One region of the Pseudoalteromonas sp. PA2MD11 genome, then DNA from elsewhere that is predicted to be linked to it. Evidence: riboswitches for the same ligand, from Rfam matches in the RefSeq annotation. Region 1 holds a riboswitch; the other holds the start of a gene.

Region 1 (7,659 bases):
AGGGCGCTCATTCGGATTAGATACGTAAGAAAGCGGTAAAATATAGTTACGCTTATGTGGAGTGATCACATTACGGTTTTTCTTACTTACTTCTTCACGCGCTTTACGTTTGTCTAAAGCGGTGAGCTTTTTGCTTTCATCTAAATCAGAGCACTTTTTACGAAGTTCTTCGAGTGTTTGCTTGCCGTCACCGCCAATAGCTTCGTTCAAAATACACTGCTTTACGAGTTCTAGTGCATCATCTTGTTCGTTAGTTTGTGGTTGTTCAGTTTGAGCAAATACAGGTACAGAAAATAAGCCAGCGGCTGCCAGCCAAATGCGCCATCCCATTGCAGTTCCCTTTCAGTAGACTTGTAAGTAGGTATAATTATAACGATTTTTACATAAGTAACCGTGAACTTGTACTGAATTGTTGAAATTTTAGGTAAATAGAGAGCCCCAAGCTAAGCTTGGAGCCCTGCTGTAACGGCCTAAGAGCATAAGCCGTTGACTCTCACGCAATGAGAAGGGATGAGCTTATAGCTCAAATACATTGGTAAAAAACTTATAAAGTTCGGTACCTTGATTCACGCTTGCTGAAGCAAAATGCAAAATAGCAATGGCGTCTTTATCAAAACTTAATGTTTGTAGCGGCTGCTCAGAAAGGTAGCGCTCCATTCTTAAAATATGGGCGATAGGCTCACCAGCTTTAATATGGCCGCCCAGTGGGGCAAGGTATTCAACCATGCCACCCATAGGTGCATAGTAAGCTACATAATCTTCAAGCATGCAGGCATAGCGTGTCATCGCTTTTGGATGATAAGCAGCATCAACTAATACCTCTTTGTGATTGAGGTAACTTAAAATGCTATTTGCATCTTCATGAGCCGCACTTAAATCGATTTTTTCTTGGCTACCTAGCTCAACGGTGAATGCTTCTACTTGAACAGCAAATTCTCGGCCTTGTTTGCCAAGCTCTTCAGACAGTGACCACCATGGACAGAAACTCGCTTCATCCATCGCGCCATCAAAATCACTTGGGATCAATAACACATGTTCGATGTTGAAGTAGCTCGCGCTGTCTTTGGCGTATTCAGGGCAATATAAGTGCTTACTGGAGATAGGCCCAGTGTGAAGGTCTAAAACAATATCAGCCTGATGGGCGAGCTTTTGCAAGTTAAGCGCAATACGCTTACCCGTTGGTAGGCTGTAATCTGGGCCCGTTAATTGACTGTCGATGTCAGCAACGAGTGCCTGTTTAAACGCCGCTTTAAGGGTCGCATCATCACAGTCTTTGTGCTGTTCAGCAATCTGTGACGGTAACGCTTTATTAAAGCGGTACATGCGGTTCCAGTTGGTGCCCGTAATTGGATCGAAGCGACCTAAAGTAAACTCACCTGATTTTTGATTGCAACCAATAGGGTTGGCATAAGGCACTAGGGTAATATCGCCACGCAGCTTGAGTGATTTTAGCTGCTCAAGCAATTGATAAATTACTGCATTACCTTGTACTTCAGCGCCGTGCATATTGGCTTGTATATACACGTTTGGGCCTGTGCCATCGCCTTTTAAGCGATACACTGGGATTGTCAGAGGTAGGCCGTTGGCAATCTCGCCAACCACAATATTCTCTTGGCTGATTAATTCTTTACTCATGGCGATTACCTTAAATAATAGCTGGCATCTTCAGCGCTACGAATGCACTCAATATTGCCTTGTTCAAGGATGTATTCAGCCGCTAATTCGTGGCATAAAAAGTACGGCATACTTTCGGTAAAGCCATACGCGCCACATTGGCTGAATACCAACCAGTCTTGCTCATTTAAATCGCTCGCTAATTGGTGTTCACCTAAGCAATCAAGGGCGGTGCAAAGCGGGCCGTATAAAGTCATTGCCGCAGGCTCAGCCGTCGATTCGCGAAGTAAGGCCGCAGGGAAATCTTGGCTTGTCACAGCTGGGCGAAGTAAATGGTTAATACCGCCTGATAAAATCACCTGCTGTTGATTGTAGTTCTCTTTGCGCTCAACAACCGGCGTTGCGTAATGGCCGCATTCGCCTACCGCATAGCGGCCAAGTTCCATCCAAAGCTCTTTGACACCAGCATCCGCTTTAATAGCCGCCAGAGTCTCGATAAGTGCAGACCAATCAAGTCGGTTAGCATCTTGCGTATAAGGAATACCTAAGCCACCCCCTAAATCGAGAATATTAAGGTTAATATTTATTGAGCTTGATAGCTGTTGTAATGGTGCAATCATCGCACGCCATAGCTCGGCGAGCTTGTCAGTACTCAGCATATTGCCCCATTGGAAAATATGCAGGCCATCAAAGTTAAGAGCTGGGTAATCACTAACAGTGAGTGCTTGCCACTCATCACAGCCCAAACCAAAAGGAGTAAGGCTATCGCCACCAAGAGGGTTCTTTTCGCCGTCTGGCCAACGAAGTTGTACGCGCAATAGAACTTGCAGCTGACAATTTGCTTTTGTTGCTTGTTCGTTTAACCAGCGAACTTGGTTAATGCTCTCGGCCACAAAAGTACGTACGCCGCGAGCAATAAAATGTGAAATTTGTTTAGGGCTCTTTGCAGGCCCTGTGTTGAGCACGCGCTCGCTATCGATGCCTTGAGCAAGTACTTGCTCAAGTTCACCTTTACTTGCAACATCAAAGTTAAACCCTGCGTTGTCTAAACATTGAATAATGCGAGACAGTGGGTTGGCCTTTACGGCATACCAAAGCTTCACATCGGTTTGCGCAGTCAGTTGATTTAAATGTGCAGTTAATTTATCTAAATCATAGATAAAAAATGGCGTATCAAGATGCGCTGAAACTTGTTCAACCGCTTGCTTGATGGGCGTGCTCAAAAAGCTCATTAACGTAAAACCTCTTCTAACAGTAATGATGCATCGCTTTGTTCATCACGGTATTTCACGATCAATGCACAAGACATGCTTAGACCTTGCTCGCGAGCCCATGCATTTGAAGCAGGGCGAGAGCCTGGGATCACAATCGCGTTTTCTGGGATGGCTTCACCTTTGTCTAGCTGGCGTTCGTTAACGCAATCGTAGACAGGAATAGTTGCAGATAAGCGTACACCTGGCGCAAGTACAGCACCTTTTTTCACAACCACACCTTCAACAATAACGCAGCCTGCGCCGATGAATGCGTCATCTTCAATCACTACAGGGCTAGCACCAATTGGCTCAAGCACACCACCTAATTGTACTGCAGCACTTAGGTGAACATTTTTACCCACTTGTGCGCATGAACCCACTAATGCGTGGCTGTCGACCATAGTGCCTTCGTCGATGAACGCGCCAATATTCACATATGCTGGTGGCATGATAATGGTGCCTTTGGCAACGTGTGCGCCACGGCGAACACTGCTACCACCTGGTACCATTCGCACGCCAGCATCGGCTGCAAAGCCTTGTGGTGCTAAGTTATGCTTATCAACAAATCCACCTGGGAACTCGGTATTTGTGCCATTTTTAAAGGCTTCTAAAATGCCTTGTTTAACTTCAACATTGGCGTGCCAGTTGCCGTTCTCGTCTTGTGTTGCTGCGCGAACTGCGCCTGATTCTAAGTTGTTTAATAATTCTAACCAGCTCATGATAAAACCTGTTTTTAGTTCCAAGATAAAATTGTGTTGTTTGCGTGGGTGATGCTGTCTGTTTGCTCAAGCTCTAAATGCGTAAGCGGCGGACGTAAATGCGGGGTATTTATTTTACCTTGCAGGTGCATCAGTACTTTTACGGGGATTGGATTTGCCACAGCGAATAAACTTTGAATAGCTTGCGACCAATCGGTGAATAGATTTGGGTATTGACCACTTAAACTGCGTTTAACAAACTCATGGGTTTGACTCGGCCACGCATTCGCGGCAACCGAAACTAAACCTTTTGCTCCAGCTTGAGCAAAATACGGCATAAGTGCATCGTCGCCACTAAATATGGCCAGTGTTGGCGATGCCGTTCTAAAGCCTTCAAATTTGCTAATGTCGCCACTGGCTTCTTTTAAGGCCCAAAGATTTTTGTGATCAGCAAGGTTTTTAATCACCTGCGGTGAAATCTCAACTGCACTGCGTCCAGGTACGTTATACAGCATACAAGGGTGGTTACTTGCGTTTAGTAGGCTTTCAAACCAATGTGTTTGGCCAACAACCCCAGGTTTTGCATACAGAGGTGAGCCCAATAGATAGCCATGAATAGGTAGTTGGTTGCAGTATTCAACCCAAGCAACTTGTTGTTTGAGGTTCATGCCGCCCACAGCAACCATGAGTGGTACACTCGGTGCTAATTGGCAAACATGTTCAACAATGGCTTGTTGCTCTTTGAGTGAAAGCGCCAGTCCTTCACCGGTACTGCCAAGCAATAAAATGCCGTTATTTGCATCTTGCTGCTCAGCTACCAGTTGTTCAAGGGCCGTGTAATCGACCTCGCCAGATTCAGAAAATGGCGTGACAAGCGCTGTCCATAATGGATAGTCGTTTAAATCAAAATTGTTGATCATCTCTCACGAACTTATAAGGTATTCGAAGAGTTTATGCGGGAACATTTGAATGGAGCCGCATGTCGTCGTTCGAACAAGGTATAATTCGAAGAGCGAATGGGCTTAAAATAATAAAGACGTGACGGCCTTATTATACTAAGACCAGAAGCTCTCCACCAAACTAATCAATAGCGCTTTGCTATTGTTGGTGACAGTCGCTGGGATTCAGCCCAGTCGCCCGAAATAAGCACCTCACAAACGGTGTTACTTCTCGGCGTTAATTCCCCTCACGTATGATCAACAGAGTCTGTGCTCTTCCCATACGCTACCTGAATAACGCACCTCTTCCAGCCCTTTATGCTCGCTTTAAAGGTTAAAGCCAACATAGTTAAATAGGGTATTTGCAGCGATTAAAGCATTTTAGCCGTCTAGGTGTCAAGGCGAGGAATTTGTTTTTTAGTGACCGAATTTGCAACATGGTTACGTATAAACGTGTTTTTACGTACACTTAGCGCTAACCAAATCAATTGGAAAAATGATGGAAAAATTTAACGATATTTATCAACGAGCCGTATCTCGAAAGGGCAGTGAAGAAATGCTGCATGCACTGTTATCAAACCCGCTCGACGATGCTGATATTGCTAAAATGCATGACGATTTATGGTTAGAAGAGTTCACGCGTAAAGTCTTTCAAAGTGGTTTTTATTGGTCTGTTATCAACAATAAATGGGCTGGTTTTCGTGATGTGTTTTGGGATTTCAGTGTAGAAAAATTGTTGATGATGCCGCCAGATATGCTCGAGCAAAAAGCCAGTGATGAGCGAATTGTTCGTAATTTTAAAAAAGTACAAACGATCCCAGAAAATGCGTACATGATCCACGAAGTTGCTGAGAAGCATGGCAGCTTTAGCCAATTTATTGCAGATTGGCCTACTGACAATATTATTGGTTTGTGGGCTTATCTTAAAAAGCATGGTGCGCGTTTAGGAGGAAATACTGGCCCATACGCTTTACGAGCGCTTGGTAAAGATACTTTTTTACTTTCTCGGGATGTAGAAGCCTATTTGCGTGCCCATGAGTTGATAGATGGCGGCTTACAAACTAAAAAGTCACTGCAAGCAGCGCAAGATTTTTTCAACGAATTACAACAGCAAAGCGGTTACAGCCTGCAGGCACTAAGCCAACTAGTGGCCTATGGTGTAGGCGATAATCGTGTGGGTGTCGCAACACGTTAAGGACAGTTATGAAACTGCAAACTCGATACACAGATATTAGTGAACTACTTGCTATTAAGGATATGCCGAGCGCCGTTGCCGAGCCGCAATTACTGCTATTTAATGACAAGCTAGCTGATAATTTCGCAATTAAACACGACAGCGAATTTTTAGCTAAATTGCTATCTGGTTCAACGATAGATAACGACGTTGCGCCGGTTGCTCTTGGTTACTCAGGTCATCAATTTGGTCATTTTTCACCGCGTCTTGGTGATGGTAGAGCGCATTTACTTGGGGCTATTGCAGATAAAGATGGCACATTGTGGGACTTGCAGCTAAAAGGCGCTGGAGCAACAGTGTTCTCGCGCGGTGGTGATGGTCGCTGTGCCATTGGTCCAGCTGTTCGAGAGTACATTATGAGTGAGGCACTTCATGCGCTTGGCATCGCAACTACGCGCTGTTTAGCTGTGGTTACAACTGGCGAAACGGTATATCGTCAGCCACCACGCCCGGGGGCAGTTGTTACTCGCCTAGCTAAAAGTCACATCCGTGTTGGTTCATTTCAATACTTAGCTACACAAGGTGATATAGAAGGGCTAGAGAAGCTCGTTGATTACGCAATTAGCTGCCACTACCCAGGCATTAGCAGTACGGGTGAGCAGCGTTATATTGAGTTTTTAACTGCTGTACTCGATAAGCAAATAGAGCTGGTTATCAGTTGGATGCGAATTGGCTTTATACACGGTGTGATGAACACAGATAATACCTTGATTAGTGGTGAAACCATTGACTATGGCCCTTGTGCGATGATGAATCAGTTTGACCTAGACACGGTATTTAGTTCGATTGACCATCAAGGGCGTTATGCATTTGGAAATCAACCGAATATTGCTAATTGGAATATTGCACGCTTGGCTGAAAGCTTAATTCCGTTATTTGCTGATCAAGAGAGTGCCGTCGAACAACTCTCACCGGTTGTAAATGGCTTTGCAGCTAAATTTAATGATGCATTTAATACTATGTGGCAGCAGAAATTAGGATTAGCTGGTCAGCACGAAGGCGATCATGCTTTAGTTTCAGAGTTGCTAGGTTTAATGAAGCAACATCAGCTCGATTATACTAATACTTTCAATGCTCTGACTGAATCTTTACTTGCGGATTTCGCAATTCCAACTAGTTTAAAAGAGTGGCATAAAAAGTGGAACGTGAGGATTTCGTCTAAAAGTTATGAAACTATGCGCGCTGTTAATCCTGCAGTCATTCCACGTAATCATACTATTGAAATGATCCTAGCGGAATACGAAGCATCGGGAGAAAGTTCATTAAAAGACGCCTTTTTAGAAGCATTTAACGATCCATATGTTTACGATGAGCGTCAATTTGAATGGCTTCAGGCCCCAAAAGATTATGATAAAAATTATCAAACTTTTTGTGGGACCTAGTCATTTAAATTAACTAGGAAAATTCCTATTTATTGAATTTAACTGTATGCTGATTGAGCGCTCTAATAGGCGGTGGTATTATAGATTTTAGGCTAATCTATTGCTTTAAAAGATGATCTCATACGGTATTCGAAGCTGGTTTGGTCATACATTTAATCGCTTATCTACGAAATTAGGCTAGGCTATTATTAGTACCTTAATAGTTATGAATTAATTAATAAGTTGAATGTCAATGCAAAGTAACTAATCGTTTTTTGTATTGTTAAAGTTTTGATTACTCAAAAAATACGAGCTCTTACGAGCTTTATTATGAAAATGGGAAGGAAACAATGAAACTGAAATCACTGACTATAGCTTTGGCACTTGCTGCAACTAGTGCTTCAACATTTGCTGCTGAGAAACAAGGTTTTTATATCGGCGCATTTGGCGATTATTATGATAATTCATGGGAAAATGTTCGCGATTACGCACCAGGCGGCCTTGATGTTGATGATTCAACAGGCTGGGGTTTAGAGCTGGGTTATCGCTTTAGCGATTACT
Region 2 (7,659 bases), on a different contig from region 1:
TTTACCGCAGACTCGCTATAAGGCTCTTGACTTAATAGGTCTAGAGTATCGCCTTGCTCAAACTGATTTGAGGTACTGATAATAGTATCAATGCTATCGACTAACATCTTGCGCGGAATAACATTAATTTTGAATGCTTGAAGGTTAGAGATACGGTGCTGACTAATGCCTTTATTAAAGCTGTTCATTTCGCGGCGTAGGCGGTCTAAGTCTTCACGCAAGCCTTTAATGGTGGCGGCTACTTCGGTTAACGCAACTCGGCCTTGACGCTCAACCGTATCGCGCTCGTTATCAATGTTATGAAACGCGCTAATAAGCTTTTCGTATTTAGTAAACTCATCGTTTTCGTTATCAAACTTAGTAATACCCGCATTATAAATATGCAGGTAGGTGTTACGTACGTTGATATCAAAGTTGCGTAGTTCTTGGCAGTCTTTGTTAAAGTGATGAATGAGGTCGCTTAAATTATCAAAATCAATACTGATCTCAATCATGTATGGCGTCACTTTGCCTGAGTAAAAATCAAGGGTGTGATCGATACGTTCAGATTTAACTTGACGCAAACGGTCAGCTTGGCGGGCAAGCAGATCTTTTTTCGACTTGATAATTGAGCGACGATCGCTGATTGAGCCACTATTTTTTTGAATGTCTTGCAGATAGTCGTCAACTTGCTCGCGTTCTGCATTTAACTGCTCTTTTAGCAGTGTTTGTGCATCGACAGATTGCTGCATCACTTCAAATTGTTCAAAGCGTTTTAATGCTTCTTCTGAAGCCATTAGCTCATCATATAAAGCATCTTTTTCTTTTTGCTTTTCGGCAACATTGGCAGCGACCTCGCGCTGTTGTTTAAACTCTTTCAGTGAGTTTTCAAGAGCAGCAAGTTGCGCGGTTAATTGCTCTTTATTTTCGCCCGTTTGCATTTGCACTGGGCTTAACTTTTTAAGTTTGATGTTTGCACCAGGGAGTGTCAGTACACCGCCTTTCACATTTGCCGATAACTGCTCTAAAAACTCACCAAAAGCATCTTCGTCTGTGATCTCAACATCACCATTGCTGGTGGTGGCAAACGATAAGATATCTGGGTTCAGAATACGCGAAATCTCTTCAACTTCTTTCAAAGATAAATCTTCACGCATACGAGTGAATAAATTGAACTCGAGGTTCTTTAACTGCAGTTTTAAGCTCTTGATTTGCTTTTGTGTTTCGCTAATACGGTAATCAAGGGTGTGCAAACTTTGACCTTGGGCACTGCTTAATGAATGCGATAGCGATTCATAATCTTGTTTAAGCTGAGTAAGGCTGACTTTTAAAGTGGCTTTATTAACCAATTCAAACTCAGATTTAAGCGCTCGATAGTCTAAAAACCACTGTTCAATTTGAGTTTGTTTACGCTCAATATCGCGCGATTGCTGAATATAAAGCTGCTGCTTTTGTTCGAACTCATGCTTTTCGTGCTCGATATCCTCAAGGGCAATATTTAGCTCAGTGAGTTGCTCTTGTTGATAGGTTTCAAAGTCAATCAGTGCTTGGTCAATTTTTGGCGCATAGGCAGCAAGCTTACCTTTTAAAACCGTTTGGTTTTCAAGCATAGATTCAAGAGCTGCGATTGGCTCTTGCATTGACTCAAGGGCTTTTAATTCACGTTTAGCGCGATTCACTTTATCAAATGAACGTCGCCATACTTCATAAAAATCAACCCGTGAGTTTGACATATGGCGCTCAAATACACGTAACATAAAGCGTTTCACATCGCTGGCACCTAATTTGTGCAAGTTAAGGATACGGCGGAAAATTTCTTTGTAAATCGCTGAGTCTTGCACGTTATTGAGGGGGATCATCTTTAAGTTGATATCGCCATCAAATGGGGTTGCGCCGCCAGTGAGTAGGGCGTTTAGCTCTTGTGCTTTTAATTCAATAGGATTGAAACCTTGCTCTTTTAAGTGATTAAAAAGCTTGGTGAATTTTACAATGGTTTTGCCTTGCGTGTAGTGTTCAAGGTTCAACTTACCTGGGTAGCAAAAAAACTGATGCGCGTAACCGGCTATTTTACCTAGGCCGGCAACACCAATCACCACAGGGCCATTAGGTAGGTCAGCTTCGAGTAAAATATAGGATTGATCTGACGAAAAGTAGAATTTTCGGGTTTCGTCTAAATCGTGGCCATCCCATTCTGTTAGACGTAAATCATTGATCAATGGAAATTGCAGGGCATTAATTACCGAGCTTTTACCGGTATTATTAGGTGCACAGATTGAACTACTTTTATCCAGCGGGATCACGCATTTTGCATAGCCAGCGGTATTTAAAAGCGCAAGTTTGCTGAGTCCGTATAGGCTTTGGCTTTGCATTATTCGTCATCTCCTAGGTAGGTTTCTTCGTTTACTTCCATTAATGCATCGATATAACGATAAATAGGTGCTTGCAGCATAAAGCCGTTTTCTACTTCGCGAGCAAGACCTAAACGCACCATACGAAGGTAAACGTCTTTGCGTAAATCTGAGCCTGAGAAGATTTCTAATTGATCAAACAGGTGCTTGTTGAATTGCACTAAGGTTTGCATTAGTTCAAGGTCGTTTACTTCGTCAAATAAGGCACGCATTGGATCTTTACCAGTATTGGCATAGTGCTCAATCAAGATGTAGATAGTCAGTGCGATAGCACGCGAAATTTTACCCATATTTGAGGTGCTTTCGTCGCTGCCAAAATAGTAAAAGCCACGGCTATCATGTTGTAGGTCATGGCCAAGGGCATTAAATAACGCGCGATAAGCATCAATGTGTTGATCAAGCTCTTGCCACATCAGCGTGTCTTGTTCGCTAATGTGGTAGCCTGATGTGAGCTTTTTATTAGTAGCTTGCAGATGCGTTAAATCATCTAAATTAATATCTGTCATGGTTATTGCTCTGTTGCTTTTTTATCGTCAGCAATCGATGAGTTAAATGGATAAAGAGAGAAGTGTTGCTGGGCAATTTTTATTTTTACTTTCTCTTGGCTTTGGCTGATTTCAAGGTCGCCATCGCTAATCAATTTTTGATACAAGAACAGCATTTCGTCAGCTTCTAATTCTGGGTAACTTTCATCTAAGAAACTAAGCAGCGGCTGAGCTTTTTTGCTGGCTTTTTTAAAGCGTTTTCTAAATTGTGTTTTAACGTCGTTGTAATCAGGGATATGCGGGCTTTGATAGGCGGGCACATCATCATGCTCTGGTAGTTGATATTCATCGTGCTCAAAGTCAACTAAGCCTGCCATATAGGCCACAATATGACGTTGCTGACCAAGTGAAAAGCGTTGCGCGTCTGAGACAAAGTTAGGCTGTACTGCACTTAACATGTTATCGACGCCATTTTTACGCACTAAACCAAGCACTTTAGCCGCTTGACGCGTAATTAGGTTGTTACGGCGTAATTCTTCACGCAGTGGCATCAGCATATCGGCGCTTTTACGTAAGCTTTCACGGCCAACTAAATGCATTTCTAAAATACGGGTACGTAATTGCTCTAGCATGCGCTTGTCTTGATATGATTTACCAAGGCGGTCAATTTGCTCTATTTGCGAGCTAATTTGCGCTTCGATGGTATTAAAGCAAGCGTGGAAGTCACCTCGAATATCAACCATTTCCAGCATAGGCTCGATGTATTCATCGAACGCTTCAATTACAGCCTGATAGCGTTTTTGCAGTGATTGCACCGCGTTGTCTGCTTTTGCTTGCTCAACAATATTTAAAATCGCGTTTTCGTTGTGGGCAAACAATTTCATTATTTTGCGTACCCGATCATCCATAATACGGCTAAAGCGGCGGAGCTCGTCGTAATCTTCAATTTCACCGGCTTTAGCAAGGCGATTACCAAGGCGAGCTAAGTCATCAACGAGCACGCTAATTTCTTGGGCAAGGCCTAGGTGTTCCTCTTGCAGCAAGAAAGTAGCAAAATCGGCGATCGCGCGGTTTATTTCTAACTGCGATGATTTTGCCAGTGGAATGATAATATCTTGATTCAATAAACGATTTGTTTCTTTATAAATGCGTTCGTTTGACCATGAAGGTTGTTTTTGTTTTATCGCATTTTGTACGTCTTTCAAGCTGAAATCAGCCATCTTAAAACGTTTAAAAAGCAGCTCTAACACCCCCCAATGTTCAGTAAGGGTATTTAATAACTTTTTAGCTGGGATCATAAGGCTCCAGTAAATTTAGACTTTGGTGTTGGCGATTAGTAGTAAATTATGTAATTGAGAATAGTTTTATGCTTTCTATGCTGCTAGAATCCGCGCCGAAACACTCGACTTACAATTTTTACATTATTATAAAGGTTGTTCAAACACCATGGTAACCCCACTTATCCTAACCCTGATAGCGGTGGCATTTTTGCTTATCGTTATAGAGGATATTATCCATGTAAACAAGGCCAAAACGACGCTTTTTTTTGGCACTTTATGCTGGATTATCTTATTTATCTCTCCAATTCATGGGCAAAGCCCAGAAACCATACAACATCAACTAGATCACAACATATTAGAAATCGCGACTTTGTGGCTATTCTTAATGGCTGCGATGACCTTTGTAGCGTATTTAAACTCTAAAGGCTTTATCCAGAATATTGTTCATAAAATTATGCCAAATCAAATCAGTGAACGAAAGCTGATGTTTCTGATTGGTGGTTTTGCGTTTTTATTTTCATCTATTTCAGACAACATAACGGCAACTTTAATCTCGCTTGCGGTGGTGATGTCACTTAAGTTAGATCCTAAAAAATTAATAAAATATGCGACCTTAATTGTATTTAGTGTTAACTCGGGTGGGGTGTCGTTGATCACCGGTGATGTGACAACCTTGATGATTTTCTTAGACGAAAAAGTCACTATTGCTAATCTACTATTATTAATTGCCCCTGCACTGACAAGTGTTGCACTGCTGGCGGCAATGTTGTCGGTGGGTATGTCGGGTAATGTGGTGTTTGAAAAGCAAACCGCGCGTCGTATTGAAAAAACAGATATTACTATTGCGGTTATCTTTTTCTCGACGATTATTGCCACTTTAACTTTGAGTGTGCTTTATAGTGTGCCACCGCTATTAACCTTTTTATTTGGTTTATCTCTGATGTTTTTGGTTGCGCAATTCTTAATGCGCAAAAAAGACGTTAACAAAAAAATCATCGATTATATTCGTGAAATTGAATACGACACCTTATTGTTCTTCGTTGGTGTGTTATTGCTGGTTGGCGCATTAAAAGAAGTTGGCATGCTTGCTAAATTTACTCACTTATATGAATTGATGGCACCGGAATATGCCAACTACTTGATGGGGCTATTATCAGCGGCGGTAGATAACGTACCTCTCACTGCAGCACTTTTAAAAGCTGATATAGTGATGAGCCCTCAGCAATGGCTGTCGTTTACTTACGCAACTGGGGTCGGTGGCTCAATGCTTATAATCGGCTCTGCGGCAGGTATTATCGCCATGAGTAAGGTAAAAGCACTGACCTTTATGAGCTATCTTAAAATGTCGGTTTATTTATTAATTGCTTATACCGTTGGTTATTACGGTTCGCACTTAGCGGGCAGTTTAATTTCATAAAACAACTTGACAGCTAGACGTCTAAACGTTAACTTTCGAAGCCTGCTTTTAACAGCAGGCTTTGTTATTTTAACCAGGTGTTAACTTAACATTCAGAAGAGGTGCGATACTTAGGTAATTAATGTGAGGTGACGAACGCCGATGACCATTAATGAGGGAAGTACTCGCCGAGAAAATTAACCGGACGTCACGGTTATTTTTCGGTTTATGGGGCTGAATCCTCAAAACTGTCACCAAACTAGGTGGAGAGCTTCTGGCATGGACTACTCTTTATTTTCAAAGCACCCCCTTGCCGAGTTCTTCTTGAATTACTGTGGATAGTTTTCCACAAAAGGAGACGACATGAATACCCAATTAGCCGCCAACACAAAATCAGATTACGTTGTTGCAAAATTTGGTGGCACCAGTGTAGCTAACTTTGATGCTATGAGCCGCTGCGCTGAAATCATTTGTGCTGATAATCAAGTAAGTATAGTTGCTGTGAGTGCCAGTGCAGGCGTGACAAACCATTTAGTTGCATTGTGTAAAGCTGATTTGAGTGCGGCTGAACGTGACGAGCACATTACAGGCGTAGTCGCCATTCAAGAAGCAATCTTGGCAGAGCTGTCACTGGATGCTGATTTAGCACATGGCTTTAATGAAACGCTTAAGGCTTTTCAAAAGCTAGCATCAGACGGGGCTAAGTCAGTAGCAGATCAAGATGAACTACTGAGCTTTGGCGAGCGTTTGTCATCGTATTTATTTACTCAAGTATTACGCGGTCAAGGTCTTGATGCGGTGCGTTTTGATGTACGTAAAGTGCTAAAAACAGATAGCCAATTTGCTAAAGCTACCCCAAATGTTGCAGCAACCGCTGCGGCTGCTAAAGAGCATTTAGTGCCGCTACTTGATGACCATGTTGTGGTAACCCAAGGTTTTATTGGTAGCAATGAGCACAATCAAACGACCACTTTAGGCCGTGGTGGTTCAGATTACAGTGCTGCATTACTCGCTGAAGCAATTAACGCAAAAAGCGTGCATATTTGGACCGATGTTGTGGGTATTTTTAGTACTGATCCGCGTTTATGCGCTAAAGCAAGCCCAATTGCACGCTTAAGCTTTGATGAAGCGGCAGAAATGGCAACGTTTGGTGCAAAAGTACTGCACCCTGCAACCATTTTACCTGCAAGCCGAAGCCATATTAGTGTGTTTGTTGGTTCAAGCCGTGAGCCGCAATTAGGTGGTACATGGATTGAAAAAGAAAAGTCTCAGCAACCAGGTATTCGTGCCGTAACACAGCGTAAAAACCAAATTCTGTTAACGGTTAAAAGCCCAGAAATGCTCCTAGCGAGTGGTTTCTTAGCGCGTGTATTCACTATTTTAAGTGAGTTTAATATTTCGGTTGATTTGGTTACTACCTCCGAGATCAGTGTTGCAATTACTTTAGATAACGCGCCAAATGCATCACGCCCTGAGCTTGATCAAGCTTGTTTAGATAAGCTTTCTGAGTTTTGTCATGTATCGGTTGAAAATAACTTAACGCTGGTGGCTTTAATTGGTTCTGAAATTCAATTACGTCAGCAAGAAATGAACTTAATGCAGGTATTGAGTGATTTTAATATTCGTTTAATTTGCCACGGTGCAAGTAAACATAACCTGTGTTTCTTAGTTGAGCAAAGTGAGTCAGATGAAGTCGTGCAGGCTATTCACAGCCGACTATTAGAAAGCCAAGTCGCGGCGTAAGTCATTAAAGTTAATAAAAGAGCACTGCCAGTCAGTGCTTTTTTGTGCCACAACACTTATATCAAACCCTTCAATAGAGTTACTACTCGCGCTGAAATTATGTTTGCTCAATTCTTCGAATACATTAGGAGCAAGTAGTTTCGCAATCGGCTGATCACTTGCTTTGGCAAGCGCTTCTTTTAATGTCCAAATTCTAAAAAAGCACTGTGCCTGTTCATCGGGAGCTTCAAAACGGCTAATTAAGTCAACTTCATCTTGATGATAAAAATGCTTTGCGAGTTTGATAAAAGGGCGAGGCTTACTGCTTTGTTCAATATCAAAACCGAATAGCTGTTGTTTTAGGTTAAGAGCTGCACCAATTAAACCAT

The links. Region 1 has a riboswitch for lysine ahead of dapA (4-hydroxy-tetrahydrodipicolinate synthase). Riboswitches for the same ligand answer to the same signal wherever they lie in the genome.
Region 2: it holds a riboswitch for lysine, as region 1 does, so the genes downstream of both, lysC (lysine-sensitive aspartokinase 3) here and dapA (4-hydroxy-tetrahydrodipicolinate synthase) in region 1, are expected to answer to the same signal.

The regions. Positions count from the first base shown of each region.
Region 1 is NZ_JADKNF010000007.1:2,487-10,145, reverse strand. It holds gene ISP07_RS09535 (phospholipase A) at 1-330, opposite strand, end outside; gene ISP07_RS09530 (succinylglutamate desuccinylase/aspartoacylase family protein) at 517-1,635, opposite strand; gene ISP07_RS09525 (PLP-dependent decarboxylase) at 1,641-2,846, opposite strand; gene ISP07_RS09520 (2,3,4,5-tetrahydropyridine-2,6-dicarboxylate N-succinyltransferase) at 2,846-3,586, opposite strand; gene dapA (4-hydroxy-tetrahydrodipicolinate synthase) at 3,601-4,485, opposite strand; lysine riboswitch at 4,623-4,819, opposite strand; gene ISP07_RS09510 (DNA-3-methyladenine glycosylase I) at 5,003-5,698, shown strand; gene ISP07_RS09505 (protein adenylyltransferase SelO) at 5,707-7,119, shown strand; gene ISP07_RS09500 (OmpA family protein) at 7,449-7,659, shown strand, end outside.
Region 2 is NZ_JADKNF010000001.1:73,509-81,167, reverse strand. It holds gene ISP07_RS00290 (ATPase) at 1-2,348, opposite strand, end outside; gene ISP07_RS00285 (condensin complex protein MksE) at 2,348-2,893, opposite strand; gene ISP07_RS00280 (hypothetical protein) at 2,896-4,170, opposite strand; gene nhaD (sodium:proton antiporter NhaD) at 4,319-5,569, shown strand; lysine riboswitch at 5,658-5,830, shown strand; gene lysC (lysine-sensitive aspartokinase 3) at 5,912-7,291, shown strand; gene ISP07_RS00265 (4'-phosphopantetheinyl transferase family protein) at 7,268-7,659, opposite strand, start outside.